Regions from separate parts of the Pseudomonas urethralis genome, predicted to be linked through region 1. Evidence: predicted binding sites of a transcription regulator. Region 1 holds the regulator's gene; the other holds the start of a gene.
The links. The regulator sigma-54, encoded in region 1, starts transcription at its own class of promoters, with help from an activator protein. The targets are predictions, from matches to a motif close to ANTGGCATNNANNTTGCTNT.
Positions count from the first base shown of each region.

Region 2: the regulator sigma-54 is predicted to act here: its motif matches at 6,292-6,311, upstream of L6D64_RS22500 (CmpA/NrtA family ABC transporter substrate-binding protein).

Region 1 is NZ_BQIJ01000010.1:111,366-119,996, reverse strand. It holds gene mlaD (outer membrane lipid asymmetry maintenance protein MlaD) at 1-87, opposite strand, end outside; gene mlaE (lipid asymmetry maintenance ABC transporter permease subunit MlaE) at 87-884, opposite strand; gene L6D64_RS17475 (ATP-binding cassette domain-containing protein) at 884-1,693, opposite strand; gene L6D64_RS17470 (KpsF/GutQ family sugar-phosphate isomerase) at 1,941-2,915, shown strand; gene L6D64_RS17465 (KdsC family phosphatase) at 2,930-3,454, shown strand; gene lptC (LPS export ABC transporter periplasmic protein LptC) at 3,463-4,035, shown strand; gene lptA (lipopolysaccharide transport periplasmic protein LptA) at 4,022-4,546, shown strand; gene lptB (LPS export ABC transporter ATP-binding protein) at 4,547-5,272, shown strand; gene L6D64_RS17445 (RNA polymerase factor sigma-54) at 5,449-6,942, shown strand; gene hpf (ribosome hibernation-promoting factor, HPF/YfiA family) at 7,021-7,329, shown strand; gene ptsN (PTS IIA-like nitrogen regulatory protein PtsN) at 7,342-7,806, shown strand; gene rapZ (RNase adapter RapZ) at 7,809-8,631, shown strand, end outside.
Region 2 is NZ_BQIJ01000017.1:14,115-22,745, forward strand. It holds gene L6D64_RS22480 (OmpA family protein) at 1-867, shown strand, start outside; gene L6D64_RS22485 (bifunctional protein-serine/threonine kinase/phosphatase) at 959-2,626, opposite strand; gene L6D64_RS22490 (nitrate/nitrite transporter) at 2,635-3,846, opposite strand; gene L6D64_RS22495 (ANTAR domain-containing response regulator) at 4,461-5,036, opposite strand; gene L6D64_RS22500 (CmpA/NrtA family ABC transporter substrate-binding protein) at 5,048-6,250, opposite strand; gene L6D64_RS22505 (quinone-dependent dihydroorotate dehydrogenase) at 6,378-7,403, shown strand; gene rmf (ribosome modulation factor) at 7,501-7,716, opposite strand; gene rlmKL (bifunctional 23S rRNA (guanine(2069)-N(7))-methyltransferase RlmK/23S rRNA (guanine(2445)-N(2))-methyltransferase RlmL) at 8,280-8,631, shown strand, end outside.

The sequences.
Region 1 (8,631 bases):
GCTGACACGCAGGGCCAGCAGCAGCAGCGCCAGGATCCCGGCCAGGAGGAACAGGCCGACACCGATTTCCAGGGTGCGGTTTTGCATCAGAAATCTCCAAACATCAAGGCGGTCAAAATAAAGTCCAGACCCAGTACTGCCAATGAGGCATAGACCACGGTCTTGGTGGTGGCGCGGCTGATCCCCTCTGAGGTGGGTTCGCAGTCGTACCCCTGGAATACGGCAATCCAGGTCGTGACGAAGGCAAACACCAGGCTCTTGATCAGCCCGTTGAGCACGTCGTCGGTAAAGGAAACACTGTTCTGCATGTTGCCCCAGAACGAGCCTTCGTAGACGCCCAGCCAGTCGACCGCGACCCACGAACCGCCCCAGATGCCGACCACGCTGAAGATCAGCGCCAGCAGCGGCAGCGAGATGAAACCGGCCCACAGGCGTGGCGCAACGATGTACTTGAGCGGGTCGACGCCGATCATTTCCAGGCTCGACAACTGCTCGGTGGACTTCATGTTGCCGATTTCGGCGGTCAGCGCGGAACCGGCGCGGCCAGCGAACAGCAGCGCAGTGACCACCGGGCCGAGCTCACGCAGAAGGGTCAGGGCGACCATTTGCCCGACCGCCTGCTCGGAACCGTACTTGGTCAGGATGCTGTAGCCCTGCAGGGCAAGCACCATGCCGATGAACACGCCGGAAACGACAATGATCGCCAGCGACAGCACACCCACCGAGTAGAGCTGCTTGGTCAGCAACTGGAAACCGCCACCAATGCCGCCACGGCCGATCAGTGCATGGAACAGGAACAGGCACGAGCGCCCGAGCACGGCCAGCACGTCGATCGCCGAGCGCCCGAGCAGGCGAATACGTTCGAGTAAGGATTTTCTGCGCATCACCGCGCCCCCAGCAAATCGGCGCGGTAGTCAGGCGCGGGAAAGTGGAATGGCACCGGGCCGTCCGGGTCGCCTTTCATGAACTGGCGAATGCGCGGGTTGTCCGAGCCCATCAGCTCGTCAGGCGTCCCCTGGCCCAGCACCTGGCCATCACCGACCACATAGATGTAATCGGCGATACTCGCGGTTTCGGCGAGGTCATGGGAGACCACGATGCTGGTGATGCCCAGGGCATCATTGAGCAGACGGATCAACCGCACGAGCACACCCATGGCGATCGGGTCCTGGCCGACGAATGGTTCGTCGTACATGAGGATCTGCGGGTCCAGGGCAATCGCCCGGGCCAGCGCCACCCGACGCTTCATGCCGCCGGACAATTCGTCCGGCATCAGGTCGATGGCACCGCGCAGGCCAACCGCCTGCAGCTTCATCAACACGATGTCACGGATCATTTCGTCCGAAAGCTGGGTATGCACGCGCAAAGGAAAGGCCACGTTCTCGAACACATCGAGATCGGTGAACAACGCACCGCTCTGGAACAGTACGCCCATCTGCTTGCGGGCGTCGAACAGGTCGCTGCGCGAGAGGCTCGGCAGGTTCTGCCCGGCCACCCACACTTCTCCGCTCGACGGCCGTAGCTGCGCGCCCATCAGGCGCAGCAGCGTGGTCTTGCCGCAACCCGACGGCCCCATGATCCCGGTGACCTTGCCACGCGGGATACGGATGTCGACATTGCTGAAAATGCTGCGCGAACCGCGCTTGAAGGTGACTCCCTTCAACTCGACCGCGTAGGCGCTATCCACACTCATCTAGACTCCTTGCTGATGCAGCCTCGCACTTATGGACGCTGGCCCTCATCGTGAAGGCACACGCGCCCCTGGCAGGCCGAATAGCGGCGAACTATAGCACTGCTGACCTCACGCCCCCAAGGGCATGGAACAGGTCGTTCAGGCCATCGACAGGCATTGACGACATTTGAGAAAGCAATCGAAAGGATGAGGCTTTTTTGTATTGCGGCTATAATCGCCGCCTTTTAATCAGGCATTGCTTTTCGACATGAGCCAATCCAGCGAGCTGATCCACTCCGCCCAGCGCACCCTGCGCCTGGAACTCGAGGCCGTTCAAGGCCTGGTGGCCCGCATCGACGCCAATTTCGTCAAGGCCTGCGAGCTGATCCTGGCGAGCAAGGGCCGGGTCGTGGTGGTCGGCATGGGCAAATCGGGGCATATCGGCAACAAGATCGCCGCCACCCTGGCCAGCACCGGCACGCCAGCATTCTTCGTGCATCCGGCCGAAGCCAGCCATGGCGACATGGGCATGATCACCCGCGACGACGTCATCCTGGCCCTGTCCAACTCTGGCAGCACTGCCGAGATCGTGACCCTGCTGCCGCTGATCAAGCGCCTTGGGATCCAGCTGATCAGCATGACCGGCAACCCGGACTCGCCCCTGGCCCAGGCCGCCGAGGTCAATCTCGACGCCAGCGTCACTCAGGAAGCCTGCCCGCTGAATCTCGCCCCGACCTCCTCTACCACTGCCGCACTGGTACTGGGTGATGCGCTGGCGATCGCCCTGCTCGAAGCGCGTGGTTTCACCGCCGAGGACTTCGCCTTTTCGCACCCTGGCGGCGCCCTGGGTCGCCGCCTGCTGCTCAAGGTCGAGAATGTCATGCATGCCGGTGACGAATTGCCCCAGGTACAGTGCGGCACACTGCTCAAGGACGCGCTCCTTGAAATGTCCCGCAAAGGTTTGGGCATGACTGTTATCGTGGGCAGCGATGGCAAGCTGGCCGGGATCTTCACCGATGGCGACCTGCGCCGCAGCCTGGACCGCAACATTGATGTGCACACCACACTGATCGATCAGGTAATGACCGTGCACGGCAAGACGGCTCGCGCCGAGATGCTGGCGGCAGAGGCCCTGAAGATCATGGAGGACCACAAGATCAGCGCCCTGGTAGTCGTGGACAAGGACGAGCGCCCGACCGGCGCCCTGAACATGCACGACCTGCTGCGCGCCGGCGTGATGTAAAGGAGAACGAACCGATGACTGAAGATCTCATGCAACGCGGCAAGGCGATCAAACTGGCCGTTTTCGACGTCGACGGCGTACTGACCGATGGCCGCCTGTACTTTCTTGAAGATGGCAGCGAATTCAAGACCTTCAATACCCTGGATGGCCAAGGCATCAAGATGCTCATGGCCTCGGGCGTAACCACGGCGATCATCAGCGGACGCAAGACCCCGGTCGTCGAGCGCCGGGCGAAAAACCTCGGTATCCCTCATCTTTACCAGGGCCGTGAAGACAAATTGGTCGTGCTCGACGGCCTGCTCGCCGAACTGGGCCTAAGCTATGAACAGGTCGCCTATCTGGGCGACGACCTGCCCGACCTGCCGGTAATCCGCCGGGTAGGCCTAGGGATTGCCGTAGCCAACGCCGCACCGTTCGTTCGCCAGCACGCCCACGGCGTCACCCGGGCACGCGGTGGCGAAGGTGCTGCACGCGAGTTCTGTGAACTGATCATGCACGCCCAGGGCACCCTGGACGCTGCCAACGCCAACTACCTTTAAGGCTGCCCATGTTCAGCAAGAAAGCCCGCAATATTGCGCTGCTCGCGGTGATTGCCGCCCTGCTTGCGGCAATCGGCTACTGGAATGTCAGCCCTGAAAGCTTCCTCGACAAGCCAGTCGCCCAGGTTGACGAAAGCGCCATCGACTATTACGCGATCAACGCGCATAGCGTGCAGTTCATGCCTGATGGCAAGCTGCAATACGAAATGACTGCCGACAAGGTCGAGCACCTCAGGGCCAGTGAAGTCACCCTGCTGACCACGCCCGACCTGCACCTGTACCGAGGCACCGAATACCCTTGGCATGTGCAGAGCGAACGCGCAGAGGTCAACCCGGATGGCACCGAGGTCGAGCTGATCGAGAAGGTCCGCGTGCAACGCATCGACGAAAAGCAGCGTGAATTGATCGTTACCAGCTCGCGCATGACCGTATTCCCGCAGAAGCAATATGCGCAGACCGAGCAAGCCGTTAGAATCGACGGCGCCGGTGGCACGACTACGGGTAAAGGAATGAAAGCGTATTTGAAAGAAGGCAAGATGGACTTGCTCTCTAACGTAAGAGGACAGTATGAGGCTCGTTAAAACCCTCCCCCTTTTGCTCAGCCTGAGCGCAGCACTGGGAAGCGCGAGCGCCTTCGCCCTGCCGACCGACCGTGACCAGCCTATCCGCATCCAGGCCGACAACGCGCACCTGGACGACAAGCAGGGCGTGGCCACCTATACCGGCGATGTGATCATCACCCAGGGCTCGATGATGATCAAAGGCAACACCGTGACCATGACCCGTGCCGCCAATGGCGACATCGACGTGGTGACCTCGGTGGGCAACCTGGCCTACTTCGAGCAACAGCAGAGCACGGCCAAGCCCGACAAGATGAAAGGCTGGGCGGTGACCATCCAGTACCAGGCGCAGAAAGACACGGTGATCCTCACCGACCGCGCCAAGGTCGAGAACGAAGGCAACACCACCGAAGGCGAGAAGATCGTCTACAACACCAAGACCCAGGTTGCGACCGCTGGTCGTGGCGGCAACGTGACTCAACCACGTCAGCGCATCGACATGGTGATCCAGCCGAAGAAGAAGGCCGAGTAAATGGCAACCCTCAAAGCCCAGCACCTGGCCAAGAGCTACAAGGGGCGGCAAGTCGTGCGTGATGTCAGCCTGTCGATCGACAGCGGGCAGATCGTCGGCCTGCTCGGCCCCAACGGCGCCGGCAAGACCACTTGCTTCTACATGATCGTTGGGCTGGTCCAGGCCGACCAGGGGCGCGTACTGATCGACAACCTCGATGTCAGCCACCAGCCCATGCACGGCCGCGCCCGCGCCGGTATCGGCTACCTGCCGCAGGAAGCCTCGATCTTCCGCAAGCTATCGGTAGCCGACAACATCATGGCCATTCTCGAGACCCGCAAGGACATCGACCGCGAAGGCCGGCGCAAAGAGCTGGAAAGCCTGCTGCAGGAATTCCACATCAGCCATATCCGCGACAACCTCGGCATGAGCCTTTCCGGTGGTGAACGCCGCCGCGTCGAAATTGCCCGCGCCCTGGCGACCGCACCGAAGTTCATCCTGCTGGACGAACCGTTTGCCGGCGTCGACCCGATTTCCGTGGGCGACATCAAGCAGATCATCCACCACCTCAAGGCCAAGGGGATCGGTGTGCTGATTACCGACCACAACGTCCGTGAAACCCTGGACATCTGCGAGACCGCCTACATCGTCAACGATGGCCGACTGATCGCTGAAGGGGACGCCGAGACCATCCTGGCCAACGACCTGGTCAAGGAAGTCTACCTGGGCCACGAGTTCCGGCTCTGACCCTCGGGACCTGCCTGGAGCACTGGCATTAATGCCCTGCAGGGGCTTAAGTTGTTACAGTGCTCTAGGCAAACGCTACAATTTGAGGCATAAATCTTGCTTGAATTTGGCGCTTTGGCGCCCTCGTGTAGTGGATGGCGCATGCGCGCCGGCGAACAAGGTATTAAGCCCCTGCCATGAAACCATCGCTCGTCCTAAAAATGGGCCAGCAACTGACGATGACCCCGCAGTTGCAACAGGCCATCCGCCTCCTTCAGCTTTCCACCCTGGACCTCCAGCAGGAAATCCAGGAAGCGCTGGAGTCCAACCCGATGCTCGAACGTCAGGAAGACGGCGACGACTTCGACAACAGCGATCCGATGGCGGACAACGTCGAGAACAAGCCGGCCGCCGAAGTCCCGGACAACAGCTTCCAGGAAAGCACCACCAGTGCCGAAACCCTGGAAGACGGTGAGTGGAACGAGCGAATCCCCAACGAGCTTCCGGTCGATACCGCCTGGGAAGACATCTACCAGACCAGCGCCAGCAGCCTGCCCAGCAACGATGACGACGAGTGGGACTTCACCACCCGCACATCGGCCGGCGAAAGCCTGCAGAGCCACCTGTTGTGGCAGTTGAACCTGGCACCGATGTCCGATACCGACCGCCTGATCGCCGTCACCCTGATCGACAGCATCAACGGCCAGGGCTACCTCGAAGATACCCTCGAAGAAATCTGCGCAGGCTTCGACCCGGAGCTGGATATCGAGCTTGACGAGGTCGAGGCGGTGCTGCACCGCATCCAGCAGTTCGAGCCAGCCGGCGTCGGCGCCCGCAGCCTGGGCGAGTGCCTGCTGCTGCAATTGCGCCAGCTGCCCGCCAGCACGCCCTGGATGAGCGAGGCCCAGCGCCTGGTCACCGACTTCATCGACCTGCTCGGCGGCCGCGACTACAGCCAGCTGATGCGCCGCATGAAGCTCAAGGAAGACGAACTGCGCCAAGTGATCGAGCTGGTGCAGAGCCTCAACCCGCGGCCCGGTTCACAGATCGAGTCGAGCGAACCGGAATACGTGGTTCCCGACGTGATCGTGCGCAAGGACAGCGACCGCTGGCTGGTCGAGCTGAACCAGGAAGCGATCCCGCGCCTGAGGGTCAACCCGCAGTACGCCGGCTTCGTCCGCCGCGCCGATACCAGCGCCGACAACACCTTCATGCGCAACCAGTTGCAAGAGGCGCGCTGGTTCATCAAGAGCCTGCAGAGCCGCAACGAAACGCTGATGAAGGTCGCCACGCAGATCGTCGAACACCAGCGCGGCTTCCTCGACCACGGCGACGAAGCAATGAAGCCGCTGGTCCTGCATGACATCGCCGAAGCGGTGGGTATGCATGAGTCGACCATTTCGCGGGTGACCACACAGAAATACATGCACACCCCGCGTGGCATCTACGAACTGAAATACTTTTTCTCCAGCCACGTCAGCACCGCCGAAGGCGGAGAATGCTCGTCTACGGCGATCCGCGCGATCATCAAGAAACTGGTTGCTGCGGAAAATCAGAAAAAGCCATTGAGTGACAGCAAGATCGCTGGTTTACTGGAGGCACAAGGCATCCAGGTAGCCCGTCGCACCGTCGCCAAGTACCGCGAGTCCCTCGGCATCGCACCGTCGAGCGAGCGCAAGCGACTGATGTAGCCCCCGGATGTGCCACAGCGTTTGTGGGGCAGGTGCAATACCTGCCTCTTTATGCACGGGCAACAAAGGAGAAGCTGTATGCAAGTCAATATCAGTGGACAGCATGTAGAAGTCACCCAGCCACTGCGCGATTACGTGCTTGAAAAGCTCGCTCGGGTGGAAAGTCACTTCGACAAGATCACCAACGTGCAGGTCATCATGAAGGTCGAGAAGCTGCAGCAGAAGGTCGAGGCGACCCTGCAGATTCCCGGCGGTGAAGTGGTTGCCAACGCGGAACACGAAGACATGTATGCAGCGATCGACGCCTTGGCCGACAAGCTCGACCGCCAACTGAAAAAACACAAGGAAAAACAGCAAAGCCTGCTGCAAGGTGCAGCTGCCCGCTGATCCCTCTCATCCATGATCCGACTTGAAACCATCCTGACCCCCGGCCGTTCCCTGGTGAACGTGCCGGGCGGCAGCAAGAAGCGCGCCCTGGAAAAGGTCGCCAACCTGATTGCCGAGCAAGTACCTGAGCTTGCGATGCAAGACGTCTTCGAAAAGCTCATCGCTCGCGAAAAACTGGGTTCGACCGGCTTTGGCAATGGCATTGCCATCCCCCACTGCCGGCTTGAAGGCTGCGCTTCCCCGGTAAGTGCCCTGCTGCACCTGGATGCGCCGATCGACTATGACGCCATCGATGGCGCTCCGGTGGATCTGCTGTTCGTCCTGCTGGTGCCAGAGGCGGCCACCGATGCCCACCTTGAACTGCTGCGCCAGATCGCCAGCATGCTCGATCGCAAGGAGGTCCGCGATAGACTGCGTGCCGCCGGTAGCAGCGAGGCCCTGTACCAGGTTGTCCTGGACGCACAGAACGAGCACTGAACATGCGCCTGATCATCGTCAGCGGCCGGTCTGGCTCCGGCAAAAGTACCGCCCTCGATGTCCTGGAAGACAATGGCTTTTACGTGATCGACAACCTCCCGGCCGGGCTTCTGCCACAGCTGGCCGAGAACGCGTTGATCAATACCGAACTGTTGCAACCCAAAGTGGCGGTTTCGATCGATGCACGCAACCTGCCCAGCCACCTTTCGCGCTTCCCCGAGCTGTTGGCGGAGGCCCGTGGGCGCCACATTCAGTGTGATGTGCTGTTTCTCGATGCCGACGAAGACACGCTGCTCAAGCGCTTCTCGGAAACCCGCCGTCGCCATCCGCTGACCAACGCCGACCGCTCGCTGGCCGAAGCCATCCGCGTTGAAAGCGAACTGCTGGGGCCGATTGCCGACCTTGCCGACCTGAAGATCGATACCACCAGTCTCAACCTTTACCAACTGCGCGATTCGATCAAGCTGCGCCTGCTCAACCAGCCTGAGCCTGGCACCGCCTTTCTGGTCGAGTCGTTCGGCTTCAAGCGCGGGATGCCGGTCGATGCCGACCTGGTGTTCGACGTACGCTGCCTGCCCAACCCCTACTGGAAACCGGAGCTGCGCGAACATTCCGGCCTGGAGCAGCCAGTCATCGACTACCTTGCTGCACAGCCGGACGTCGAAGAAATGTTCAACGACATCTCCAGCTACCTGCTCAAATGGCTGCCACGCTTTGCCGCGAGCAACCGCGCCTATGTCACCATCGCCATTGGCTGCACCGGAGGCCATCATCGCTCGGTCTACATCACCGAGCGCCTCGGCCAGCTGTTGCAGCAATCCCTGA
Region 2 (8,631 bases), on a different contig from region 1:
CTGGGTTACTTCCTGACTGACGACGTCTCCCTGGACCTGGGCTACAACGAGACTCATAACGCTCGTGGCGAAGTCTTCAACAAAGACATCAAAGGTTCCAAGGCCAAGCTGGACGCTACCTACCACTTCGGTACCGTTGGCGACGCTCTGCGTCCGTACGTTTCCGCCGGTTTCGCTCACGAGAGCCTGGGCCAGGCCACTCGTAGCGGCCGCGACCACTCCACCTTCGCCAACGTTGGCGCTGGCGCCAAGTGGTACATCACCGACATGTTCTTCGCCCGTGCTGGCGTTGAAGCCATGTACAACATCGACGACGGCAACACCGAGTGGGGCCCAACCGTTGGTGTTGGTCTGAACTTCGGTGGTAGCGGTGGCAAAGTGGCTGCTGCTCCGGCTCCAGTTGCTGAAGTCTGCTCCGACTCCGACAACGATGGCGTTTGCGACAACGTCGACAAGTGCCCAGACACCCCAGCCAACGTAACCGTTGACGCTGATGGCTGCCCGGCTGTTGCCGAAGTCGTTCGCGTTGAGCTGGACGTCAAGTTCGACTTCGACAAGTCGGTCGTCAAGCCAAACAGCTACGGCGACATCAAGAACCTGGCTGACTTCATGAAGCAGTACCCACAGACCACCACCGTGGTTGAAGGTCACACTGACTCCGTTGGTCCAGACGCCTACAACCAGAAGCTGTCCGAGCGTCGTGCCAATGCTGTCAAGCAGGTTCTGACCCAGCAGTACGGTGTTGAATCCAGCCGCGTTCAGTCGGTTGGCTACGGCGAAACCCGTCCGGTTGCTGACAACGCCACCGAAGAAGGCCGCGCTATCAACCGTCGCGTTGAAGCTCAGGTAGAAGCCCAGGCCAAGTAATTGGTTTGACGCTTCAATGAAAAACCCGGCCTCGGCCGGGTTTTTCTTTGTCTGTCATTTACGCAGCCACTGTATCCCCGGCAAGGCACTTTCAAGCTTTTAGCAGGGCGAACAGCAGCATCACGTTCAACACCAGGGACAGCAGGGCCAAGCTGCGCCACACCTTCACCGGCTCACGCTCCAGCAGCGGGCGAGGGCGGCTGGGCAGTTCCTGGCGGTCGCCGCGTTCGAGCAACAGTAACCATTGCTCGGCGGTCTCGAAGCGATGCGCCGGGTCCGCCGCCACGGCCTGCAGCAAATGGTGCTGCAACCATTCGGGCAGGTCGGGGCGATAGCGGGATGGATTTACGGCCTGACCAAGGCGTGGGCGCTGGAAGGCCTCGATCTCCCCATAAGGATAATGCCCGGTCAGCAAGCGATAGAGCGTGACGCCGGCGGCGTACAGGTCTTGGCGCGGGCTCGGTGGCTGGCCTTGGTAGGCTTCCGGGGCGATATACGACGGCGTGCCGGGCAATTCGTGCAACGGTTCCTCGGACAGCCCCGGGCAATACGCCAGGCCGAAGTCCAGCAAGCGTACCTGGCCGTCATCGCCCAGGTGCAGGTTTTCCGGTTTGATGTCGCGGTGCAGCAGGTTTCGTCGGTGCAGCACGCCGATGGCCTGGAGCAGCTGACGGGCGATTTCCAGCCATTGTGCAAGCGCTAACGGGCCATGGGCTTCGAGGTGCGTGGCGAGCGTCTTGCCGCTGTGTTCGCGCATCACGTAATACAAGTGCTGGCGCCGGCCGGCGGCATGCAGTTCGGGGAAGTGGCGGCCGGCGACCCGGCGCAGGAACCACTCTTCCAGCAGTAGGGCCTGGGCTGCACCAGGTTGCTGTTCCCGCTCGGCGGGCAAGGTTTTCAACAGCCAGGGCTGGCCGTTGGCATCACGTACGCGGTAAAGCAGTGACTGGCGACTGTGCGCCAGGCACGTTTCGACCTGCCAGCCATCGAGCGCCTGGCCCTCGCGCAGCGGGCCAGGCAATGGCCATTGCTGCAGTTGCACCAGGGTGTCGCCGAGGTTGACCGTGCCCAGTTGCTCGACCCGCACCAGCAAGGCGCTGGCGTTGTCCTGGCTGCCGTTGTGATGGGCGCTGGCAACCAGGGTGTCGGCGGCCGCCTGCAGGTCGGGCTGCTCGCGCAGAATGGCCTGAATGTGCTGGTCGCCAAGGCTGGCCCAGACGCCGTCGCTGAGCAGCAGGTAGCACTCGCCAGCTTGCAGTTCGCCCTCCAGGTAGTCGACCAGCAGATGCTGGTCCAGGCCTAGGGCGCGCTTGAGCACATGCTGCATGCCGGGCTGGTCCCAGACGTGGTCTTCACTCAGGCATTGCAGGCGCCCGGCGTGCCAGCGATAGGCCCGGCAATCGCCCACGTGGGCCAGGGTGAAACGGCGCCCGCGCAGCACCAGGGCGCTCAGTGTGGTCAGCAGCGGCTGGCTGCCTTGGGCACGCAACCAGCGATTCTGTGCCAGCAGCAGGCGGTCGAGGGCCTGGGCCACACCCCAGGTGGCGGGCGTCGCGTAGTAATCCATGGCCAGCGCCTGCAGGCTGGCGCGAGCGGCGAGGCCACCGTCGGCACATTGGCTGACGCCATCGGCAAGGGCGAACAGGTAGCCCTTGCTGGCGGCCAGCTCCGCCGCCGGCGTGACCAGGCGCAGGGCATCCTGGTTCTCCATGCGTGGCCCGGTGGCGCTGGCCTGGGCGAAGCTGAGCTGCAGGCTCATGGTCATCCTCAGACCCGTGCAGCGGTAACCGCTGCCGAGCCCCAGGTGGTACGCCAGCGTTGCTTGACCCCGTGCAGGCCGAACCAGGCGAGCACGCCGAGGCTGGCGAACATCCACAGGCCCAGCTGATAGTCGCCGGTGTGCTGCTTGATGGCGCCGAGCCCTGCTGCCAGCAGGAAGCCGCCGATGCCACCGGCCATGCCGATCAGCCCGGTCATCACGCCGATCTCCTGGCGGAAGCGTTGCGGTACCAGCTGGAACACCGCGCCATTGCCAGCGCCGAGGCCGAGCATGGCACTGACGAACAGCGCCAGGGCGGCTGCGGCACTGGGCAGGTTGAAGCCAACTGCCGCGATGCAGATGGCAGCCACGCTGTACATGCCGAGCAGGGTGCGGATGCCGCCGAAGCGGTCGGCCAGGGCACCACCCAGCGGGCGCATCAGGCTGCCGGCGAACACGCAGGCGGCGGTGTAGTAGCCGGCGGTCACCGGGCTCAGGGCGTACTGGTCGCTGAAGTAGCCGGGCAGGGCGCTGGCCAGGCCGATAAAGCCGCCGAAGGTGACGCTGTAGAAGAACATGAACCACCAGCTGTCACGGTCGCCCAGGGCACTGAGGTAATCGGCTGCTGCCTTTGGCTTGGGCCGCTGCGGGGCATTGCGGGCCAGCAGGGCGAACAGCGCCAGGGTCAGCAACAGCGGGAGCACGGCAAAGCCGAACACGTTGTTCCAGCCAAACCCGGCAGCCAGCACCGGGGCCAGCAGGGCGGCGAACACCGTACCGGAGTTGCCTGCGCCGGCGATGCCCATGGCCTTGCCCTGGTGCTGTGGCGGGTACCACTGCGAGGCGAGCGGCAGCGACACGGCGAACGAGGCGCCGGCCACACCGAGGAACACGCCCAGCAGCAGGGCTTGCTCATAGGTGTGCACCCTCAGGTACCAGGCGCCGGTCAGGGCGACGATGACAATCGTCTGGCCGATCAGGCCGGCGGCCTTTGGCGACAGGCGATCGACCAGCACGCCCATGACGAAGCGCAGCACTGCACCGGCGAGGATCGGCGTAGCCACCATCAGGCCGCGCTGCTGGGCGCTCAGTTGCAGGTCGGCAGCGATCTGCACCGCCAGCGGGCCAAGCAGGTACCAGACCATGAAGCTCAGGTCGAAATACAGGAACGCGGCGAACAGCGTGGGCACATGCCCGGATTTCCAGAAGCTGGTACTCATCGAACACCTCACTCGGCAATGCAGCGGAAACGAAAAGACGCCGCTACCCGGTCCACTGGCGTGGAGGGGAGAGCGACGTCTTTGTCGGGAGTTTTATGAGGCAACCGCCGTTGGCTACCGGTGAGGTTTATTCAGCAAGAGCTGGGCCAACTTTTTACTTGGCAGGCGATCCCTGTAGATACTGTCTGGGCTGGCTGGTGCTTGCCTCTACATAGTGTCTGGGCTCAGAGGTGCCTGCCTTTAGCTCTTTAGCACCTATGAGATCGAGCGCCGCCCGCGCGGCGCATCGCGGGCAAGCCCGCTCCCACATCTGTTTCGGGCCAATCTCTCCTATGAAGCCAACAGGGACCGCCTTGTTAGCATGGCGATGCATCTCGGTGGGAGCTTATGCCGCCCCACCTGTCTCCAGTCATACACCAAGGCGGATCCTGTTGGCGGCACAGGAGTAACTGGCCCGAAACAGATGTGGGAGCGGGCTTGCCCGCGATGCGCCGCGCGGGCGGCGCTCGATCTCACAAGCGCTGAACAGTTAGAGACAAGCACCTATCAGCCCTTACACCATCCAGAGGCATGCACCTGTAGCCCTGACACTATCTACAAGGCCGTCAGCAGCGCTAGCCGAGCATCTCATGCATGGCAATGATCTGCTCGGCCACCTGGACCAGCTTCTGCTGCCGGCTCATGGCCTGCCGGCGCATCAAGGTGTAGGCCTGTTCTTCGTTGCAGTCCTTCATCTTCATCAGCAGCCCCTTGGCCTGCTCGATGCGCTTGCGCTCTGCCAGTTGCTGGTCACGGGCCAGCAACTGTGCCTTGAGTGCCTGGTCGCTCTCGAAGCGCGCCATGGCGACATCGAGAATGGGCTGCAGCCGCGCCGCCTGGATGCCTTCGACGATGTAGGCGCTGACCCCGGCCTGGATCGCCTGGCGCATCACCGTCGGGTCGTGCTCGTCGGTGAACAGCACGATGGGCCGTGGCTGGTCGCGGCTGACCAGCACCACCTGTTCCATCACGTCACGGTCAGGTGAATCGGTATCGATCAGTATGACGTCCGGGCGCACCGTTTCGACGCAGGCGGGCAGGTCGATGGTCAGGTCTGGCGCCTCGATCACCTCGAATCCGGCTTCGCGCAATGCGGCCTTGAGGCGGCCAAGCTGCTTCTGGGTGTCGTCGATCAGCAGGATGCGCAGCATGGTCATGGCCCTCACAGACCGACTCGGGCATCGGGCGCCTGGCCCAGGGCGTGCAGGCGGAAGCTGCGGGCGTAGGCATAGGGGTCGGTACCGTCCCAGCGCGTGCCGTCGATGAGCAGGCTGCTGCGCATGGCTGAGCCGGGGCTGCTCACGCCGAGTGCGTCAGCGGCTTCGCGGTACAGCTGCAATTGCTGCACCTGGCGAGCCACGCCGAGGTAGTCGGGGTCATCGCGCAACAGGCCCCAGCGACGGAACTGGGTCATGAACCACATGCCGTCGGACAGATAAGGCAGGTTGGCGCGGCCTTGATCGAACAGGCGCAGGGCGTGCCGGTCGTGCCAGGTGTTGCCCAGGCCGTCCTGATAGTTGCCCAGCAGGCGCGGCTCGATGTTTTCGAGCGGTGTGTCGAGGTAGGCGCTGCCGCTGAGCAGTTGCGCGGTGCTGCGCACGTTCTCCGGGCTCTGTTCGATGAACCGGCTGGCAGCGAGTACTGCCTTGACCAGTGCGCGGGCGCTGTTGGGGCAGTGCTCGACGAAAGCGCGGGTGCAGGCCAGTACCTTCTCCGGGTGGTCGGGCCAGATCGACTGGCTGGTGGCCAGGGTGAAGCCCTGGCCCTGGCTGACGGCGGCGGCAGCCCAGGGCTCGCCGACGCAAAAGCCGTCGATGCGCCCGGCCTGCATGTGCGCCGTCATCTGGGCCGGCGGCACCACCACGCTGGTGACGTCGTGCAGCGGGTGGATGCCCTGGCTGGCCAGCCAGTAATACAGCCACATGGCATGGGTGCCGGTGGGGAAGGTCTGGGCGAAGGTCAGCCGTGCGCCCTGCTGGTGCACCCGCTGCGCCAGTGCCTCAGGGCTGGTCACGCCCTGCTGCTGCAAGGCGGGTGACAGGTTGATGGCCTGGGCGTTCTGGTTCAGCCCCATGAGCACCGCCATGGCGCTGGCCGGTACACCGCCGATGCCCAGGTGCACGGCATAGACCAGGCCGTACAGGCAATGGGCGGCATCCAGCTCGCCGTTGGCCAGCTTGTCGCGCAGGCCGGCCCAGGACCCCTGACGTACCAGGTTGAGGGTCAGGCCGTGCTGCTGGGCAAAGCCCTGGGTGGCAGCGACCACCACCGAGGCGCAATCGGTCAGGGCCATGTAGCCGATGTTGAGGCGGGTTTTTTCCGGCGCGTCGCTGCCGTTTACCCAGGCTAGAGGTGCGGTATTCACAAAGGTCCTCGCCTGTACTGAATAGGCTGTAGGCAAACGAAGTAGCAACCCATGTGCCAAGCCCCTGTCATGCCGGGCGCGCGCTGGCTATAATCGCTGCCTCACTTACCCCGAGCCTTGCCCGCCCATGTATACCCTGGCCCGCCAGCTGCTGTTCAAGCTTTCTCCGGAAACCTCCCATGACCTGTCCCTGGACCTGATCGGCGCCGGTGGCCGGCTTGGGCTCAACGGTGTGCTGTGCAAGCAGCCGGCGGCGCTGCCGGTGACCGTGATGGGCTTGAACTTCGCCAACCCGGTGGGGCTGGCGGCGGGCCTGGACAAGAACGGCGCGGCCATCGACGGCTTTGCCCAGCTGGGCTTCGGCTTCGTCGAGATCGGCACCGTGACCCCGCGTCCGCAGCCGGGCAACCCCAAACCGCGGTTGTTCCGCCTGCCGCAGGCGACGGCGATCATCAATCGCATGGGTTTCAACAACCTGGGCGTCGATCACCTGCTCGAGCGTGTGCGGGCTTCGCGTTACGACGGCGTGTTGGGCATCAATATCGGCAAGAACTTCGATACCCCGGTCGAGCGTGCAGTCGACGATTACCTGATCTGCCTGAACAAGGTCTATACCGAAGCCAGCTACATCACCGTCAACGTCAGCTCGCCGAATACCCCCGGCCTGCGCAGCCTGCAGTTCGGCGACTCGCTCAAGCAACTGCTCGATGCGTTGGCCGAGCGCCGTGAGCAGCTGGCCGCCGAGCATGGCAAGCGCGTGCCGCTGGCGATCAAGATCGCGCCAGACATGAGCGATGAGGAAACCGCGCTGGTGGCAGCGGCACTGATGCAATCGGGAATGGATGCGGTGATTGCCACCAACACCACCCTGGGCCGCGAGGGTGTCGAAGGTCTGGAGCATGGCGGTGAGGCTGGCGGCTTGTCGGGTGCGCCCGTGCTGGAGAAGAGCACGCACATTGTGAAGGTGCTGGCGGGCGAGCTGGGTGGCAAGCTGCCGATCATCGCCGCCGGTGGCATTACCGAAGGCCGCCATGCGGCAGAGAAGATCGCCGCCGGGGCGAGCCTGGTGCAGATCTATTCGGGCTTCATCTACAAGGGCCCTGCGCTGATCCGTGAGGCGGTGGATGCAATCGCGGCAATGCCCAAGGCCTGAAGGCGGGCATAAAAAAGGGCCCCTTCAAGGGGCCCCTGGGCCGAAGCCCGCCGCCCGGATAGGGCGCGCATGGGTAACTCGAATTCAGTGTCCTCGTTCAGCCAACGGCGTGATTTTCGTTGAGTCTATGGATGCCAGCGGTGCCAGTCATTCCGTCCCAGTTATCACCGCGACCTTCGCGCCAGCCGTTGATCCAGGCTTGGCGAACTGAAGGAAGTGTAAAGGGGCAAAGTTCGCGGGATTTGCCGGTGACCCCGTATTGATAGCCACGTGAATATGCTCTTTCCAACGGATCACGCTTAAGTCTTCTCATAGGGTGTTGCCCTCACTTGTTGACTGTAATGTCCCGTCGGCCTCTCCGAGGCCGGGCAGAGTCTTTCTGCCGGTTTTGCGCTCGCTGCCGGCGTGGCGAGCTGAAAGTGCCGCCTCATTGCGAAGCGGCCTGAGACCAGTTCTAACGAATGCAGGTCACGGTGGGAATGATCAATTTGTCATAAGCACGTAACCTTTCCGAGGGTGAGGGGATAAGTAAATAAATGCGACTCAACCTTGTTTGGCGTTGAGCCCGCTATGATCAGGGTTTGCCGAACCTTGGCGTCATTTCGCCAGCGTTGCGACGGGATGACAGAAATATTTGGTAATGCGACGAAGGGTCACACGGCCCGCGACGTCGACGGAAATTATTGGTACTGCCTGATGATCTAAGCTGTTTTTGCCACTTGGCGAGCGGCAGATCGATCAGGCGGCCCGGCCCCTCGGTTGCGATGACGCAGCGGGGAAGGCCACTCGGACGCTTGCTGGAAGGGCGTTCGGGCAAACATCGGCAAGGCGATGCGTCGCCTCGTCACTTACATAGCCCAAGGCGCTGGAATACTCATGTCGGACCGTTTCGAACTCTATCTCACCTGCCCCAAAGGCCTGGAAGGCCTGCTTGCCGAAGAGGCCCGAGGCCTCGGCCTGGATGATGTGCGTGAGCACACCTCGGCCATTCGCGGCGCCGCCGACATGGAAACCGCCTACCGCCTGTGCCTGTGGTCACGCCTGGCCAACCGCGTGCTGCTGGTGCTCAAGCGCTTCTCGATGAAGAATGCCGACGACCTCTATGATGGCGTGCATGCCGTCGACTGGGCCGACCACCTGGCCGCCGACGGCACCCTGGCCGTGGAATTCAGCGGCCATGGCTCGGGCATCGACAACACTCACTTCGGTGCGCTCAAGGTCAAGGACG